DNA from 2 places in the Paenibacillus apii genome. Region 2 is predicted to be linked to the other one. Evidence: riboswitches for the same ligand, from Rfam matches in the RefSeq annotation. Region 2 holds a riboswitch; the other holds the start of a gene.
What was found. A riboswitch is a leader RNA that binds a small molecule or an ion and turns the genes downstream of it on or off. The one in region 2 is predicted to bind cyclic di-AMP.
Positions count from the first base shown of each region.

Region 1: linked by a shared signal. The riboswitch ahead of G5B47_RS24035 (3D domain-containing protein) and the one ahead of G5B47_RS24565 (C40 family peptidase) in region 2 are both predicted to bind cyclic di-AMP.

Region 1 covers NZ_JAAKGU010000017.1:11,304-17,233, forward strand. The annotation lists gene G5B47_RS24025 (HD domain-containing protein) at 1-825, shown strand, start outside; gene G5B47_RS24030 (TatD family hydrolase) at 853-1,623, shown strand; cyclic di-AMP (ydaO/yuaA leader) riboswitch at 1,821-2,054, shown strand; gene G5B47_RS24035 (3D domain-containing protein) at 2,334-3,491, shown strand; gene rnmV (ribonuclease M5) at 3,651-4,199, shown strand; gene rsmA (16S rRNA (adenine(1518)-N(6)/adenine(1519)-N(6))-dimethyltransferase RsmA) at 4,199-5,083, shown strand; gene yabG (sporulation peptidase YabG) at 5,177-5,930, shown strand, end outside.
Region 2 covers NZ_JAAKGU010000019.1:14,915-20,844, reverse strand. The annotation lists gene G5B47_RS24580 (M1 family metallopeptidase) at 1-1,279, shown strand, start outside; gene G5B47_RS24575 (hypothetical protein) at 1,291-2,121, shown strand; cyclic di-AMP (ydaO/yuaA leader) riboswitch at 2,341-2,482, shown strand; gene G5B47_RS24570 (C40 family peptidase) at 2,503-2,970, shown strand; cyclic di-AMP (ydaO/yuaA leader) riboswitch at 3,312-3,455, shown strand; gene G5B47_RS24565 (C40 family peptidase) at 3,461-3,952, shown strand; gene G5B47_RS24560 (GNAT family N-acetyltransferase) at 4,214-4,714, shown strand; gene G5B47_RS24555 (c-type cytochrome) at 4,818-5,174, shown strand; gene G5B47_RS24550 (4a-hydroxytetrahydrobiopterin dehydratase) at 5,267-5,554, opposite strand; gene G5B47_RS24545 (hypothetical protein) at 5,771-5,930, opposite strand, start outside.

The sequences.
Region 1 (5,930 bases), on a different contig from region 2:
TATGAGCATGACATTGTCGTCAATTTGGTGTCGAGTCCCCTTGATGCCGACCGGATGGATTATCTGCTTCGCGACGCTTATTACACCGGGGTTAACTACGGCACGATCGATATCGATCGTATTTTGCGGGTTCTCCGTCCTTATCATGGGCGGGTAGTTGTGAAGGAATCGGGGATGCACGCCATTGAGGACTATCTGATGTCCCGTTACCAGATGTATTGGCAGGTTTATTTTCACCCGGTTACGCGGAGCTCAGAAATTATTTTGCGGCAGGTGTTCCGCCGGGCCAAGCAGCTGTTTCAGAAAGGCTATTCCTTCCGTTTTATGATTGAGCCGCTGACTGATTTGTTTCGTGGCGGAATCAATGTGCAGCAGTATTTGCAGCTGGATGAAGCGCTTGTGCAGGCGACTTTTATGCAGTGGACCTCCGAATCCGACGAACTGCTGAGCGACTTGTGCAGCCGCTTTATTCATCGTAAACTGTATAAATATGTAGAGATGGAAAGCCTTGATATGGAAACGATTGACGAAATTCGCCGCAGCTTCGCCGCAGCCGGACTGCACCCCGAATACGACCTGGAAATTGATTTTCCGACAGATTTACCCTATGATGTGTTCCGTCCGGGAGAGGGCTTTCACGGCAAGCAGATTCTTCTGCTGGATCGTCAGGAACGGCTTCGCGAAATCTCCGAGGTGTCGGATATCGTGCGTTCCATCAGCGGAATTCACCGGGGGCGCTATCATTTATACTATCCGCAGGACAAGCTGGAAAGAGCGCTTCCAATGCTGCCTGACTCCATTAAAGAATTGTTTGAAATTCGCTAAAAAACAGCAAGGAAAGGGGAAGTGGACATGCAGCTTTTCGACACTCACACCCATCTGGATGCTCCGCAATTCGACGGGGACCGCGAGGAAACGATTGCGCGGGCGGTAGAAGCGGGAGTAAGCAAAATGGTCAATGTCGGCTTCAACCGGGAAACGATTCCATCCACGATGAAGCTGGCCGAATCGTATGAATTTATCTACGCGGCGGTGGGCTGGCACCCGCAGGACGCGATTGATATGAAGGACGGGGACCTCGATTGGATCGCCTCGCTCTGCAGCCATGACAAAGTTGTGGCTATCGGAGAAATTGGGCTCGATTACTACTGGGATACTTCGCCCAAAGACGTTCAGCATACCGTGTTCCGTCGGCAGATCGGGCTGGCTCGGGAGCTGAAGATGCCAATTATTATTCATAACCGGGATGCCCATGAAGATGTGGTCCGCATTCTCCGCGAAGAGAAGGCTTCGGAAATCGGGGGGATCATGCATTCCTTCTCGGGCAGCTGGGAGACGGCCAAAATGTGCCTGGATATGGGCTTTTATCTTTCCTTCGGAGGGCCGATCACGTTCAAGAACGCGCGGGTGCCGAAAGAGGTGTTGGCACAGGTTCCGCTGGACCGTCTGCTGATTGAAACAGACTCCCCATATCTGACTCCGCACCCCTACCGGGGCAAGCGAAATGAGAGTGCTCATGTCAGGTTGGTGGCAGAAGCTGCAGCGGAAATAAAAGGAATTAAAGTGGAAGAAATAGCTAAAATTACGTATAAAAACTCACTGGAATTATTTGGTATATTGTGAAAACGGGAGAAAAACGGTTAAAAAAGTGAGGATGAACGAAGGATTAAAGTTTTTTAACATAAAAACGGATGTTTATTACAATAATTTAACCTTTTTTTTGCGCTTATCTGGTTGAACTGTGCTTTACAACATGCATCGAAACAGGATATCATCTTGTCAGTGAAGTGAGCTGTTGTTACTGTGACAGCCGCTGATCATAAATCGTCTCGCTGAGTCTCCGTATGGAGAACGGGGGAACCAATATCGCTTTGCCGTATGCCGATAGCCTTACATAACTACAACAGGTTGGCGTTGCAGGCTGTATTTGATTTCTTCACGTGGTCTTTGGGGTGAATTTGAAGGCAATCGCCATGAGCGGTTGACCCGAGATAGGGCGTCTCTCTTTCGTCCGAACCCGACAGCTAACCCCGTAAGCGCAAGTAAGAGAGGAAACCTCGTGCTTTGGCCGTTTATTCGGACATTCCAAGGAGCCACGAAAGAGTCCTCTGATTCAGACTCTTTACCTAGGCTTCTTTTTGTTTGACTTAAACGCGGTCGGCCTGTGAACTGTTATATAACAGGCTGAGAATGCCATGCCGGGCAGGCGATTTATGAGCAGGATGCGAGAAGCCGCGATTAGTATCGTGTCCTGTGACAATCTCTTGTAGTTTTGCCTTGAACCTGCAGTACGCTTTACGGTTCGGGCGGACTATGTAAGGAGGATGTAGATGATGGGCGTATTCCAACCCGAAGTATCCCATGATTCGCAATCATCCAGCAGGTCTTATGCATTACGGCTACGTCTTGAACAGGTTAATTTGCGCACCTGGGCACTTGCAGGCGTAATCGGGGTAGCTATCGCGCTGCTTATTTTTCTCTACGTACACTCTCAAAGCAGCAAACAAATTGTTTTAGAGATAGACGGGCAGACTCGCACGCTGGATACGCGCGAAGCGCTTCTTGGCGCAGCTCTGGCCCAAGAATCCATCTCGTTGAAACCGTATGACAAACTATCTGCGGGTCTTGACGACGAGATCAAAGACGGTGACCGGATTGTAATTGACCGGGCGCAGGAGCTCACTCTGACTGAAAATGGACAGACCAAAACGCTGTACACGACCGAGGATACGATCGGTCAGGCCATGAATAGTCTGGGCATTACGCTGAATGCTCACGACAAGGTTTTTCCTTCGCTAGACACCGCAATCTCCGCCAAAACGGAAGTCAAGATCATCCGCATCAACAAGCAGGTTGTGAAGCGGACCCAGAGCTTGCCTTTCCGGGTTATCAAGACGGCGGACCCCTCCCTGACCGTAGGGACCGTACGAGTAGCACAGGCCGGCAAGCCTGGCGCCATCATCCAGCATATTGAGAAGACATATCAGGACGGCAAGCTTGTCTCGATGCGCATGGTCGGCAAAGAAGTGCAGACGGTGACCAAGGATAAAGTAATCGCCGTAGGTACGAAAGCCTTGCCCAAAGCCGAAGTAGCGAAAGTATCTTCCGTTAGCAGCACCATTTCCAATAAGACCAATGTCAGAAGCAGCAATGTTGCCAGCAAAGCCGGCGTGCAGTTCGAGTACAAAAGACTGATCAAGAACGTTTCGATGACGGCATATTCTTCGGAGGAACCGGGAATCGGCACGCGTACTGCTTCCGGAACACGCGTAACGGAAGGACGGACCATAGCTGTGGATCCTAGTGTGATTCCGATCGGCTGGTGGGTGTACATCGAGGGACTTGGATTCCGCCGCGCTGAGGATACCGGCGGCGCCATCAAAGGACATAAGATCGACGTTTACTATGATTCACTGAGCCATGCCCGCAGTTTCGGCCGCAAATCGCGTGCCGTTTACGTAATCGGTCCGGTTAGACCGGAGCTGGATTAATCATTTTGCAAAAATGGCGGCAATACGCTATAGTGATGTAAGCTCGTCACTTATATAATTCTAAGCCGGAAAGAAGAGGAGCGAATCCTCTTCTTTTTTGCTTTTATGTTTTGGTGCAGCAGGCCGGGATAAGGCCGCTTCGGGAGGAAAAGATAAATCATGATTAAAGAATTGATTGTCGTCGAGGGCAAAAGCGATACCGCCGCCGTCAAAAGGGCGGTCGATGCCGACACGATCGAGACCGGCGGTTCGGCGGTGGACCGTCGGGTCATCGCCAAGATCGCTCTGGCGGCCGAGCGCCGGGGCGTTATTATTTTGACCGATCCGGATCATGCGGGGGAACGGATACGCAAGATTGTCTCGTCGAAAGTGCCGGGCTGCAAGCATGCTTTTATTCCGGAGGAGGAGGCCACTCTAAAAGGCGATATCGGCGTCGAGAACGCATCGCCGGAGGCGATCCGCCATGCGCTTAAGCATGTGCATTCGTCCTTTGAGGGGGCACCGGTGCTGATTGGAATGGATGATCTTCTGGCTGCCGGGATGATTGTGCATCCCCATGCCGCGCAGCGGAGAATGGCGCTTGGGAATGCGCTGGGCATCGGTTACTGCAACGGCAAGCAATTGTACAAGCGGCTGGCGATGTTCGGCATTACGCCCGAAGAGTTCGGAGCTGCGGTGAGGCAAATCGAGCAGGGAGGTCAATTCTAATGAGCGGCAGGGAAGAAATTTCATCCCCAAAAAGGACGAAGGAGATTATCGCGGCCCATGGATTTTCGTTCAAGAAGAGTCTCGGCCAGAATTTTCTCATCGACCAGAATATTTTAAATAAAATTGTAGAGGCGGCGGACCTGAATGAAGGTACGGGCGCTCTTGAGATCGGCCCCGGCATCGGCGCGTTGACCGAGCGTCTGGCGATGTCGGCGGGCGCCGTAACGGCTGTAGAGATCGACCAGCGTCTGATCCCGATTCTGCAGGATGTGCTGTCCCCGTATCCCCATGTCAATATACGGCATGCCGATGTGCTTAAAGTCGATCTGCACGAATTGTTCAGAGAAGATTTCGCGGAAGTCAGCAAGGTCAGTGTGGTCGCCAATCTGCCTTACTATGTGACGACCCCGATTCTGATGAAGCTGCTGGAGGAGAGGCTGCCGCTCTCGAACATTGTCGTGATGATTCAAAAAGAGGTCGCCGAGCGGATGGCAGCTATGCCGGGAGGCAAGGAATATGGCAGCCTGAGCATTGCCGTGCAGTATTACAGCGAGCCGGAGCTGATCTGCACGGTGCCGCACACGGTGTTTATTCCCCAGCCGAATGTGGAGTCGGCGGTGATCCGGCTGAAGATCAGGGAGCGTCCGCCTGTGGAGGTCAAGGACGAGAAGCACTTTTTTGATGTCGTTCGAGCCTCCTTTACGCAGCGGCGCAAAACCATATCCAACAATTTGAAAGCCCGCTTCTTTCCGGGTGAGGGGAGAGAGGCGCTGGAAGCGTTGCTGGCCGAGGCGGGAATTGAACCTTCGCGCCGCGGTGAGACACTGAGCCTTGCGGAGTATGCGCGCCTTAGCGATGTCCTGTTTGATGCAGGCCGCGTGTAGAGCCTCCTGATTGAATTTCCTATTAAGTAATGCGGCCAAATGATGAACCATCCGTTATCTTTGCCCATACGATGGGGTAGAGGTGATGTTCTGGTGAATGTAGGGGATTTGGTCGTTCGAAGATCTTATGGCGGTGATGTGACTTTTCGAGTAGAGTATATGACGCGAAATCAGGCCATCATCAAAGGTACCGAATTTCGGCTGCTGGCGGATTCTCCGCTAAACGATCTGGTTCAGGTGCCGGCCACGGCCAAGACGGAGCGGGGGGAACGAGCGCGGATCAAAGCCGCCGAGTCGCTGACGGAGCTGAGAAAGGACCGGCAGGAGCCCAGCCGGTTCGGCGTCGGCCATGGGATGGGATTGTTTGAGCAGACGCCGAAGGAAGTCTCTTACTTTGAGCTTCCCGGCAAGGTGCTGCATCTTGACGGTGATCCGGGTTATTTGAATAAGAGCCTCAGCCTGTATGAGCAGCTGCGAATTCCGGCCGAGGGATATCATGTTCGCGAAGCTGAGATGGCGTCGGTTCTGTACCGCCTGCTGCCCAGGGTCCGTCCCAACATCGTAGTGGTCACAGGTCATGACGGTGTGCTGAAGTCGCTGCAAACCTATGATCTGCACAGTTTAAACAGCTACAAAAATTCGCAAAATTTCGTTGCCGCAATTCGTGTGGCCCGGGACTACGAACGCCACTACGACGCGCTGACAATTGTCGCCGGGGCCTGCCAGTCGCACTTTGAAGCGCTTCTTGGGGCCGGGGCGAACTTTGCAAGCTCGCCGGGACGTATCCTGATCCATGCTCTGGACCCGGTGTACATCGCGGCCAAGGCTGCTCTGACCTCCGTCAGGG
Region 2 (5,930 bases):
GGAAGAAGGCTGGAATTTGCACCAGTACCACGGCACCTCCGAATTTTACAGCGATTTCGGGATATACAGCGTGGCCATTTCCGTTCCCGCAAATTATACCGTGGGAGCAACCGGATTTCCCGTTAAGAGCCCCAGAATAGCAGAGGGACGAAAAATATATCAATTTTACGCCGATGACGTTCATGATTTCGCCTGGGCCGCTTCTCCCGACTTTGTCTATGCGGAAAAAGCCTACTCCTCGGCGAATGTGCCCGGTGTGCGAATCAAGCTGTATTTGGACCCCCTGCATAAAAATCTGGCAGAGCGCTATTTCCAAGCCGCCGAGGCCGCGCTCAACGTTTTCAGCAAATGGTATGGCCCCTATCCGTACACCACGCTGTCCATCGTTGTGCCGCCCAAGGCGGGAAACGGAGCGGGAGGCATGGAGTACCCCACCTTGATCACCGCCTTCGGCGCGGAGAGCGGCTCTGCCGATACTTCGCTGGAACGGACGGTGATTCATGAGATCGGGCATCAGTTCTTCTATGGAATGGTGGCCAGCAACGAGTTCGAGGAAGCCTGGCTGGACGAGAGCTTCACCTCCTACGCCGAGGACAGACTGATGCAGAAGGAATACGGAATCGCTCCCAACCTTCCGCTTCAGGCCAACTTCGTTACGAAGCCGATGCCGCTGACTCTGGATGCCTGGAAATATGGCAGCGCGAATGTCTACACCCAGAACGTCTATATACGCGGCAAGCTGGTGCTCAAAGATATCGAACGGCAGGTCGGCGCCAAGGCAATGGATACGATTATGTCCTCTTATGCCCGAAAATATCGTTTCCAGCACCCGGGTACCGCCGACTTCCAAAAAATCGTGGAGAAGGTGACTAAAAAATCGTGGCAGGATTACTTCGACCGTTACGTGTATGGCGGCGGCGCACCCGATTTCACCGTGGAAGACATCACCGTAGGCAAAAGCAAAAAAGGCGGCTACGAGTCGCTGACGACCGTCGCCAATAAGGGCAGCCTGTACACCGGCGTGAGCATAAAATTCACTTTTGCTAACGGCAGCACGCTGCACAAGATCTGGGACGGCGAGGGAGGAAAGGCCTCGTTCCGGCTCTCCTCCGCGGCTCCCCTCGTTTCAGCCGAGGTGGACCCGGGTCACGAAGTCCTGCTGGAGAACAAGCATATCAACAACTTCAGAAAAGCGGCTCTCCCCGCCGCCGCCGTATCCCGCTGGACGCTAAGCCTGACAAACGCAATCGAAACTGTGCTCGGCATTTTCGTCTGGTGAGGTGAAATGAAATGAGATCTTATATAACCCGCGGCTGGGGCAGCGTCAAGGAACAGCTGTATATTCTGATTCTGCTGTTTATCTACCGGCTGCTCTGGGGGTATTTTCTGTACCGCTTCGTAAGGTCCGCCGTCGTTCCCGCGCTTCTGCGGTACCCTTCCGAGAATGCCGGCGGCAGCGCGATAGGCAGGCTGCTGTATTATATCGACGCCCAATTCAGCCTGACTTCCGAGCCCGACGTGCGGCGCTGGCTGTGGACGCTGCTTGTTCTGGCGGGCGTGCGCCTGCTGGCGACGCCGTTCATACGAGCCGGACTCCTGCATGAGCTGCATCAGGAGAGCAGGGGCGAGCGCGGGCTGTTCTTTTTTCCCGGCATGAAAAAATACGGTCTGCCCGTCCTGCTCTTCAGCGCCGCTGAATGGGCCTTGTCCCTTCTTCCCCTATACTGGCTTCTCCCCGAGGGGCGCAGACTCATCCTGTCCTCCTACTGGGAGCCGGGGCTGCTCCTGAAGCTGCTGCCGTTCATTCTCGGATGGCTGCTCTACGTGTTTATCATTCGCCAGATTCTGCTGTATATGCAGTTCGGTTATACCGCTGGCGCCGGGCTATTCGCTTCCCTGCTGACGGCCCTGCGATGCTTCCTCCCCGCCGCGGCGCTGCGGATTCTGTTCAGACTCGCGGGACTGTTGATCTTCCTTATATGCGCGGTAACGGGGATCCTCTGCCCCGGACTGCTCGCTTTTCTCATCAGGCAGCTTGCGCCTCTCCCTTCCACCCTATTCGCTTTGTGGGGGCTGGCGGCGCAGTATCATCTATGGCGCGGCAAAACGAAGGTTTCCTAAATTTATATACCGAAGCAAGCAAAAAGAGTTCAAATTCCGTGACAGGAATCCGAACTCTTTTTTATTTTGATATTTTCCAACATTTCGTCCTCTGAAATAAATTTGCCAAACCGCAAATCCTCTGCTACAATGAGCCTTGTGCTAAGGTAACAAGTTTGTAATCATTTTAAACTATTTTGTTATTTTGTCGTATGATGATAAATCAAGTCGATTGTTCTGGTGCATAACTAGCCAAATTCCCGGGCACCGGGGAGCGGGGGAACCATTTTTTTGGGTGAATTGATCTTGTAACCAAAGAGGTCATAGGGAACCTTCAAACCGAATCCTTAAGCTAACCACGCAGGCATTGGAAGGAGAACATAAGCTTTGAAAGGTCAACATATCAAGAAAAAACTCGCAGCCGCTGCGCTGGGCCTTGTGATGGCTTTCACCTTGGGTACAGGAAGCGCTTTCGCAGATTCGAAAATGGACACGGTCATTGCAAAAACTTTGGGAACCTCATATAAAACCGGTGGAATGAGCACAGCCGGTTTCGATTGCTCCGGATTTACCAAATATGTATTCACCAAATTAGGACTTAACATTCCTCGTACATCCAAAGCGCAATTCAAAGTGGGAACCTCCGTATCGCGCAGCAAACTGCGATCGGGAGATCTTGTCTTCTTCAATACGCTCGGCAGCGGCGTTTCCCATGTCGGCATTTATGTCGGCAATGGCAAATTCGCGAACTCCTCTTCTTCGCGCGGCGTAACCATCAGCTCGCTTAACCAGTCCTACTGGGCCAACCGTTATGTCGGCGCCAAGCGTGTCATGAACACCAAAGCCTACCAGGCGGTGGCTTACGATTGATTATCCTGCCCGGAATATGATCCAGATCATCCGTTCCGGGTTCTTCCCTTTTTCCTGTATATAGTTTAGCTACACTTCATTCGGCGGCTTGAAACAGATTTTGCAAAAATCGGCGCTGAAAAATTTTTTTTAGCATAAAAACGCGATTTTTATCCAGGGATTTCAAGCGAATTCTGAAATGTAAGCGCTATAAAATCGAATTCTGCTATGTTAAAAGTGATTGCCAAGCAACAAAAGGTTTGTTACAATAAGCGCTATAAGTTTATAGTAACATTTTTGTAATGAATATTAACGTTTTGACGATAAATTTGTCATGATTTATAGGACATAATCCGAACACTATATCGTATGTGCCGAGTTCCCTAACCATTAGGGAAGCGGGGGAACCATCTTTGGGTGAATTGACCTCCTGTCCAATAGAGGGGTCATAGGGGACCTTCTACCGAATCCTTAAGCTAACCTCGCAGGCATTTGGAAGGAGTCAATCTTTTTGAAGAAGAAGTTGGCAGCAGCATTCCTCAGCTTTTCCATCGTTCTCACACTCGGAGCAGGCAGCGCCTTTGCGGATTCCAAAATGGATAAAGTGATTGACGACGCCATTGGAACCAAGTATGTATCCGGCGGCACGAGCACAAGCGGGTTCGATTGCTCCGGATTTACCATGTATGTATTCAATAAGATAGGCATTGATCTGCCGCATCAGTCGGGCTCCCAATTCAGAATGGGAGATGCGGTATCCCGCAGTGAACTGAGAGCAGGCGATCTTGTATTCTTTAACACCACGGGTAAAGGCGTTTCCCATGTCGGCATTTACGTCGGCTCCGGTAAATTCGCCCATGCTTCGTCTTCGAAGGGCGTTACCATTACTTCCCTGAACGACAGCTATTATGTCAATCGTTTTGTTGGCGCCAAACGGGTTATGGCCTCCAGTGCCTATCAATCCGCAGCCGTTGATTCCGTAGACAATGATGATGTGCAGTAAGAGTGACCGCAGAACCCCTGCCTGGCTCAGCCCCGGCGAGGGTTTTTGTTTTTTTATAAGAACTATTAAAGTTGTTACTTGTATAATACCCCCTCCTGGATTCGTCAAACACGCCATTTCCCCCCGGCCATAACTCCTGAAATCACCTGCGCTCCCATGCTCTCTTTCCGGGCTGCAAAGTTTTTGCGTCGAAATCGCCTTTTTTTGTATATAATTTAATATATAGGTTTCCCTTACCGGGGAGAGGAGGTCGCTGAACGAATGATTAGCTCCAACGTCATCTTCCATGTCGGGCCCATGACATCTGCGCATGCCAGAGACATCTGCGGTTGGCATTACAAGGCGCCCTACAATATTTACGGCTGGCTGTCCTGGGATCAAATGGAGGCACTCGGCATTGAGTTCGGGGACCCGCGGATTCGGAGGGAGCAGTATGTCTCGGTCTTGAACGAAGAGAACGAACTTTGCGGCTTCGCCCAGCTCTTTCCAATGGAAGGCACGGTGCGTCTTGGCATCGGCATGCGTCCCGATTTGTGCGGGCAAGGCCTCGGCCATTTGTTTGTCGGAGCGATTGTGAAGGAGGCGCTGAAGCGCTATCCCAGCCGGGAGATCGATCTTGAAGTTCTGACCTGGAATCAAAGAGCCATCCGGGCCTACCGCAAAAGCGGCTTTACGATCACCGACACTTACGAACGCCGGACGCCAAGCGGTGAAAAACCTTTTTACTGCATGGTCTATGATAAGTCCTTCCTTGAAAGCTAAGCCCCGCCGCCCATCGTTCAATTTTTTGACACAAACCCTATGATAACGCTTTACCATCCGTTATAATTAGAGGAGCAGCTTACACAGGGGAGGACGATTGGGGATGCAAAAGTGGATCATGAGCGGATTATTTTTCGCTGCCTGCGCCTTCGCGGTTATCCTGATGTTCACTCTGCCCGGAAAAGAGCAGGTCTCCGAGCAGAACAATGAGGCCATGCCAAGCGTTACAGCCGATCCCGCCAAAGCCGAAGCGACCGTAAAAGCCAACTGCATCACCTGCCATGGCGATCAGCTTCAGGGCGGAGTCGGACCGAATCTGCAGAAGATAGGCGGCGAGAAAACGGCCGAGCAGATTTACAGCATCGTGACCAAAGGACGGGGACAAATGCCATCCTTTAAGGATAAGCTGGCCCCCGAGGAGATTGCCCACGTCGCCATGTGGCTGTCCGAGCAAAAATAAGCGCCGAAACAACAATACGCCGCTGCGCGGAAGGCTTCATGCTTCCCGGCACAGGGGCGTATTTTTCATAACATTCTTCTCTTGTCGTCTATTTAACGGGTCTTCTCGAACGCCTCATTAAACTCATGGGCTTCACGCACGTCAAGCGCGGTAATGCCGCCCTCCTCGTTTGTCGTAAGCCGCAGAATGACCGTTTTATAATCGATTGTGATATGCGGATGATGGTCGAACGCCTCCGAGATGGCAGCCACCTCGTCCACGAATGCAATGCCCTTCATAAAATCGTTGAACATGTATTTGCGTACGATGGCCCCGCTGTCCAGCTTCCAGCCTTCCAGCCTGCCCACCTGCTCCTGCAGTTCTCCCTCAGTTAATAACACTTTATGTTTCCTCCTTAAAAAAGCAGCCGTTTAGGTTCCATTCGCCTTCCCGTTAAACAAAACATCCCTCAGGTCTTACGTCCAAGGGATGCGCCAGGAAAAACGCTTATTTTCGGTTTAATGTATTCTTGAATCCCGGCAAATATACCTCAGACACTACCAATTTTAACATGGAGGGAGGAATGCGGCAAATCCGGCGTTGCTGCTTCTTCCTGCCTAGATCAACGAAACCGATTCCAAATCTTCTTCACCGACCAAAATATTGATGCGATGCGCATCCTTGTCGTATATGACGACGCCGCTGCCAACCTGGATTACCGCCTCATTTCCGAGGGCATAGAATAGATCCTCCGCCAGCGCTTCCCATACTTCGAGC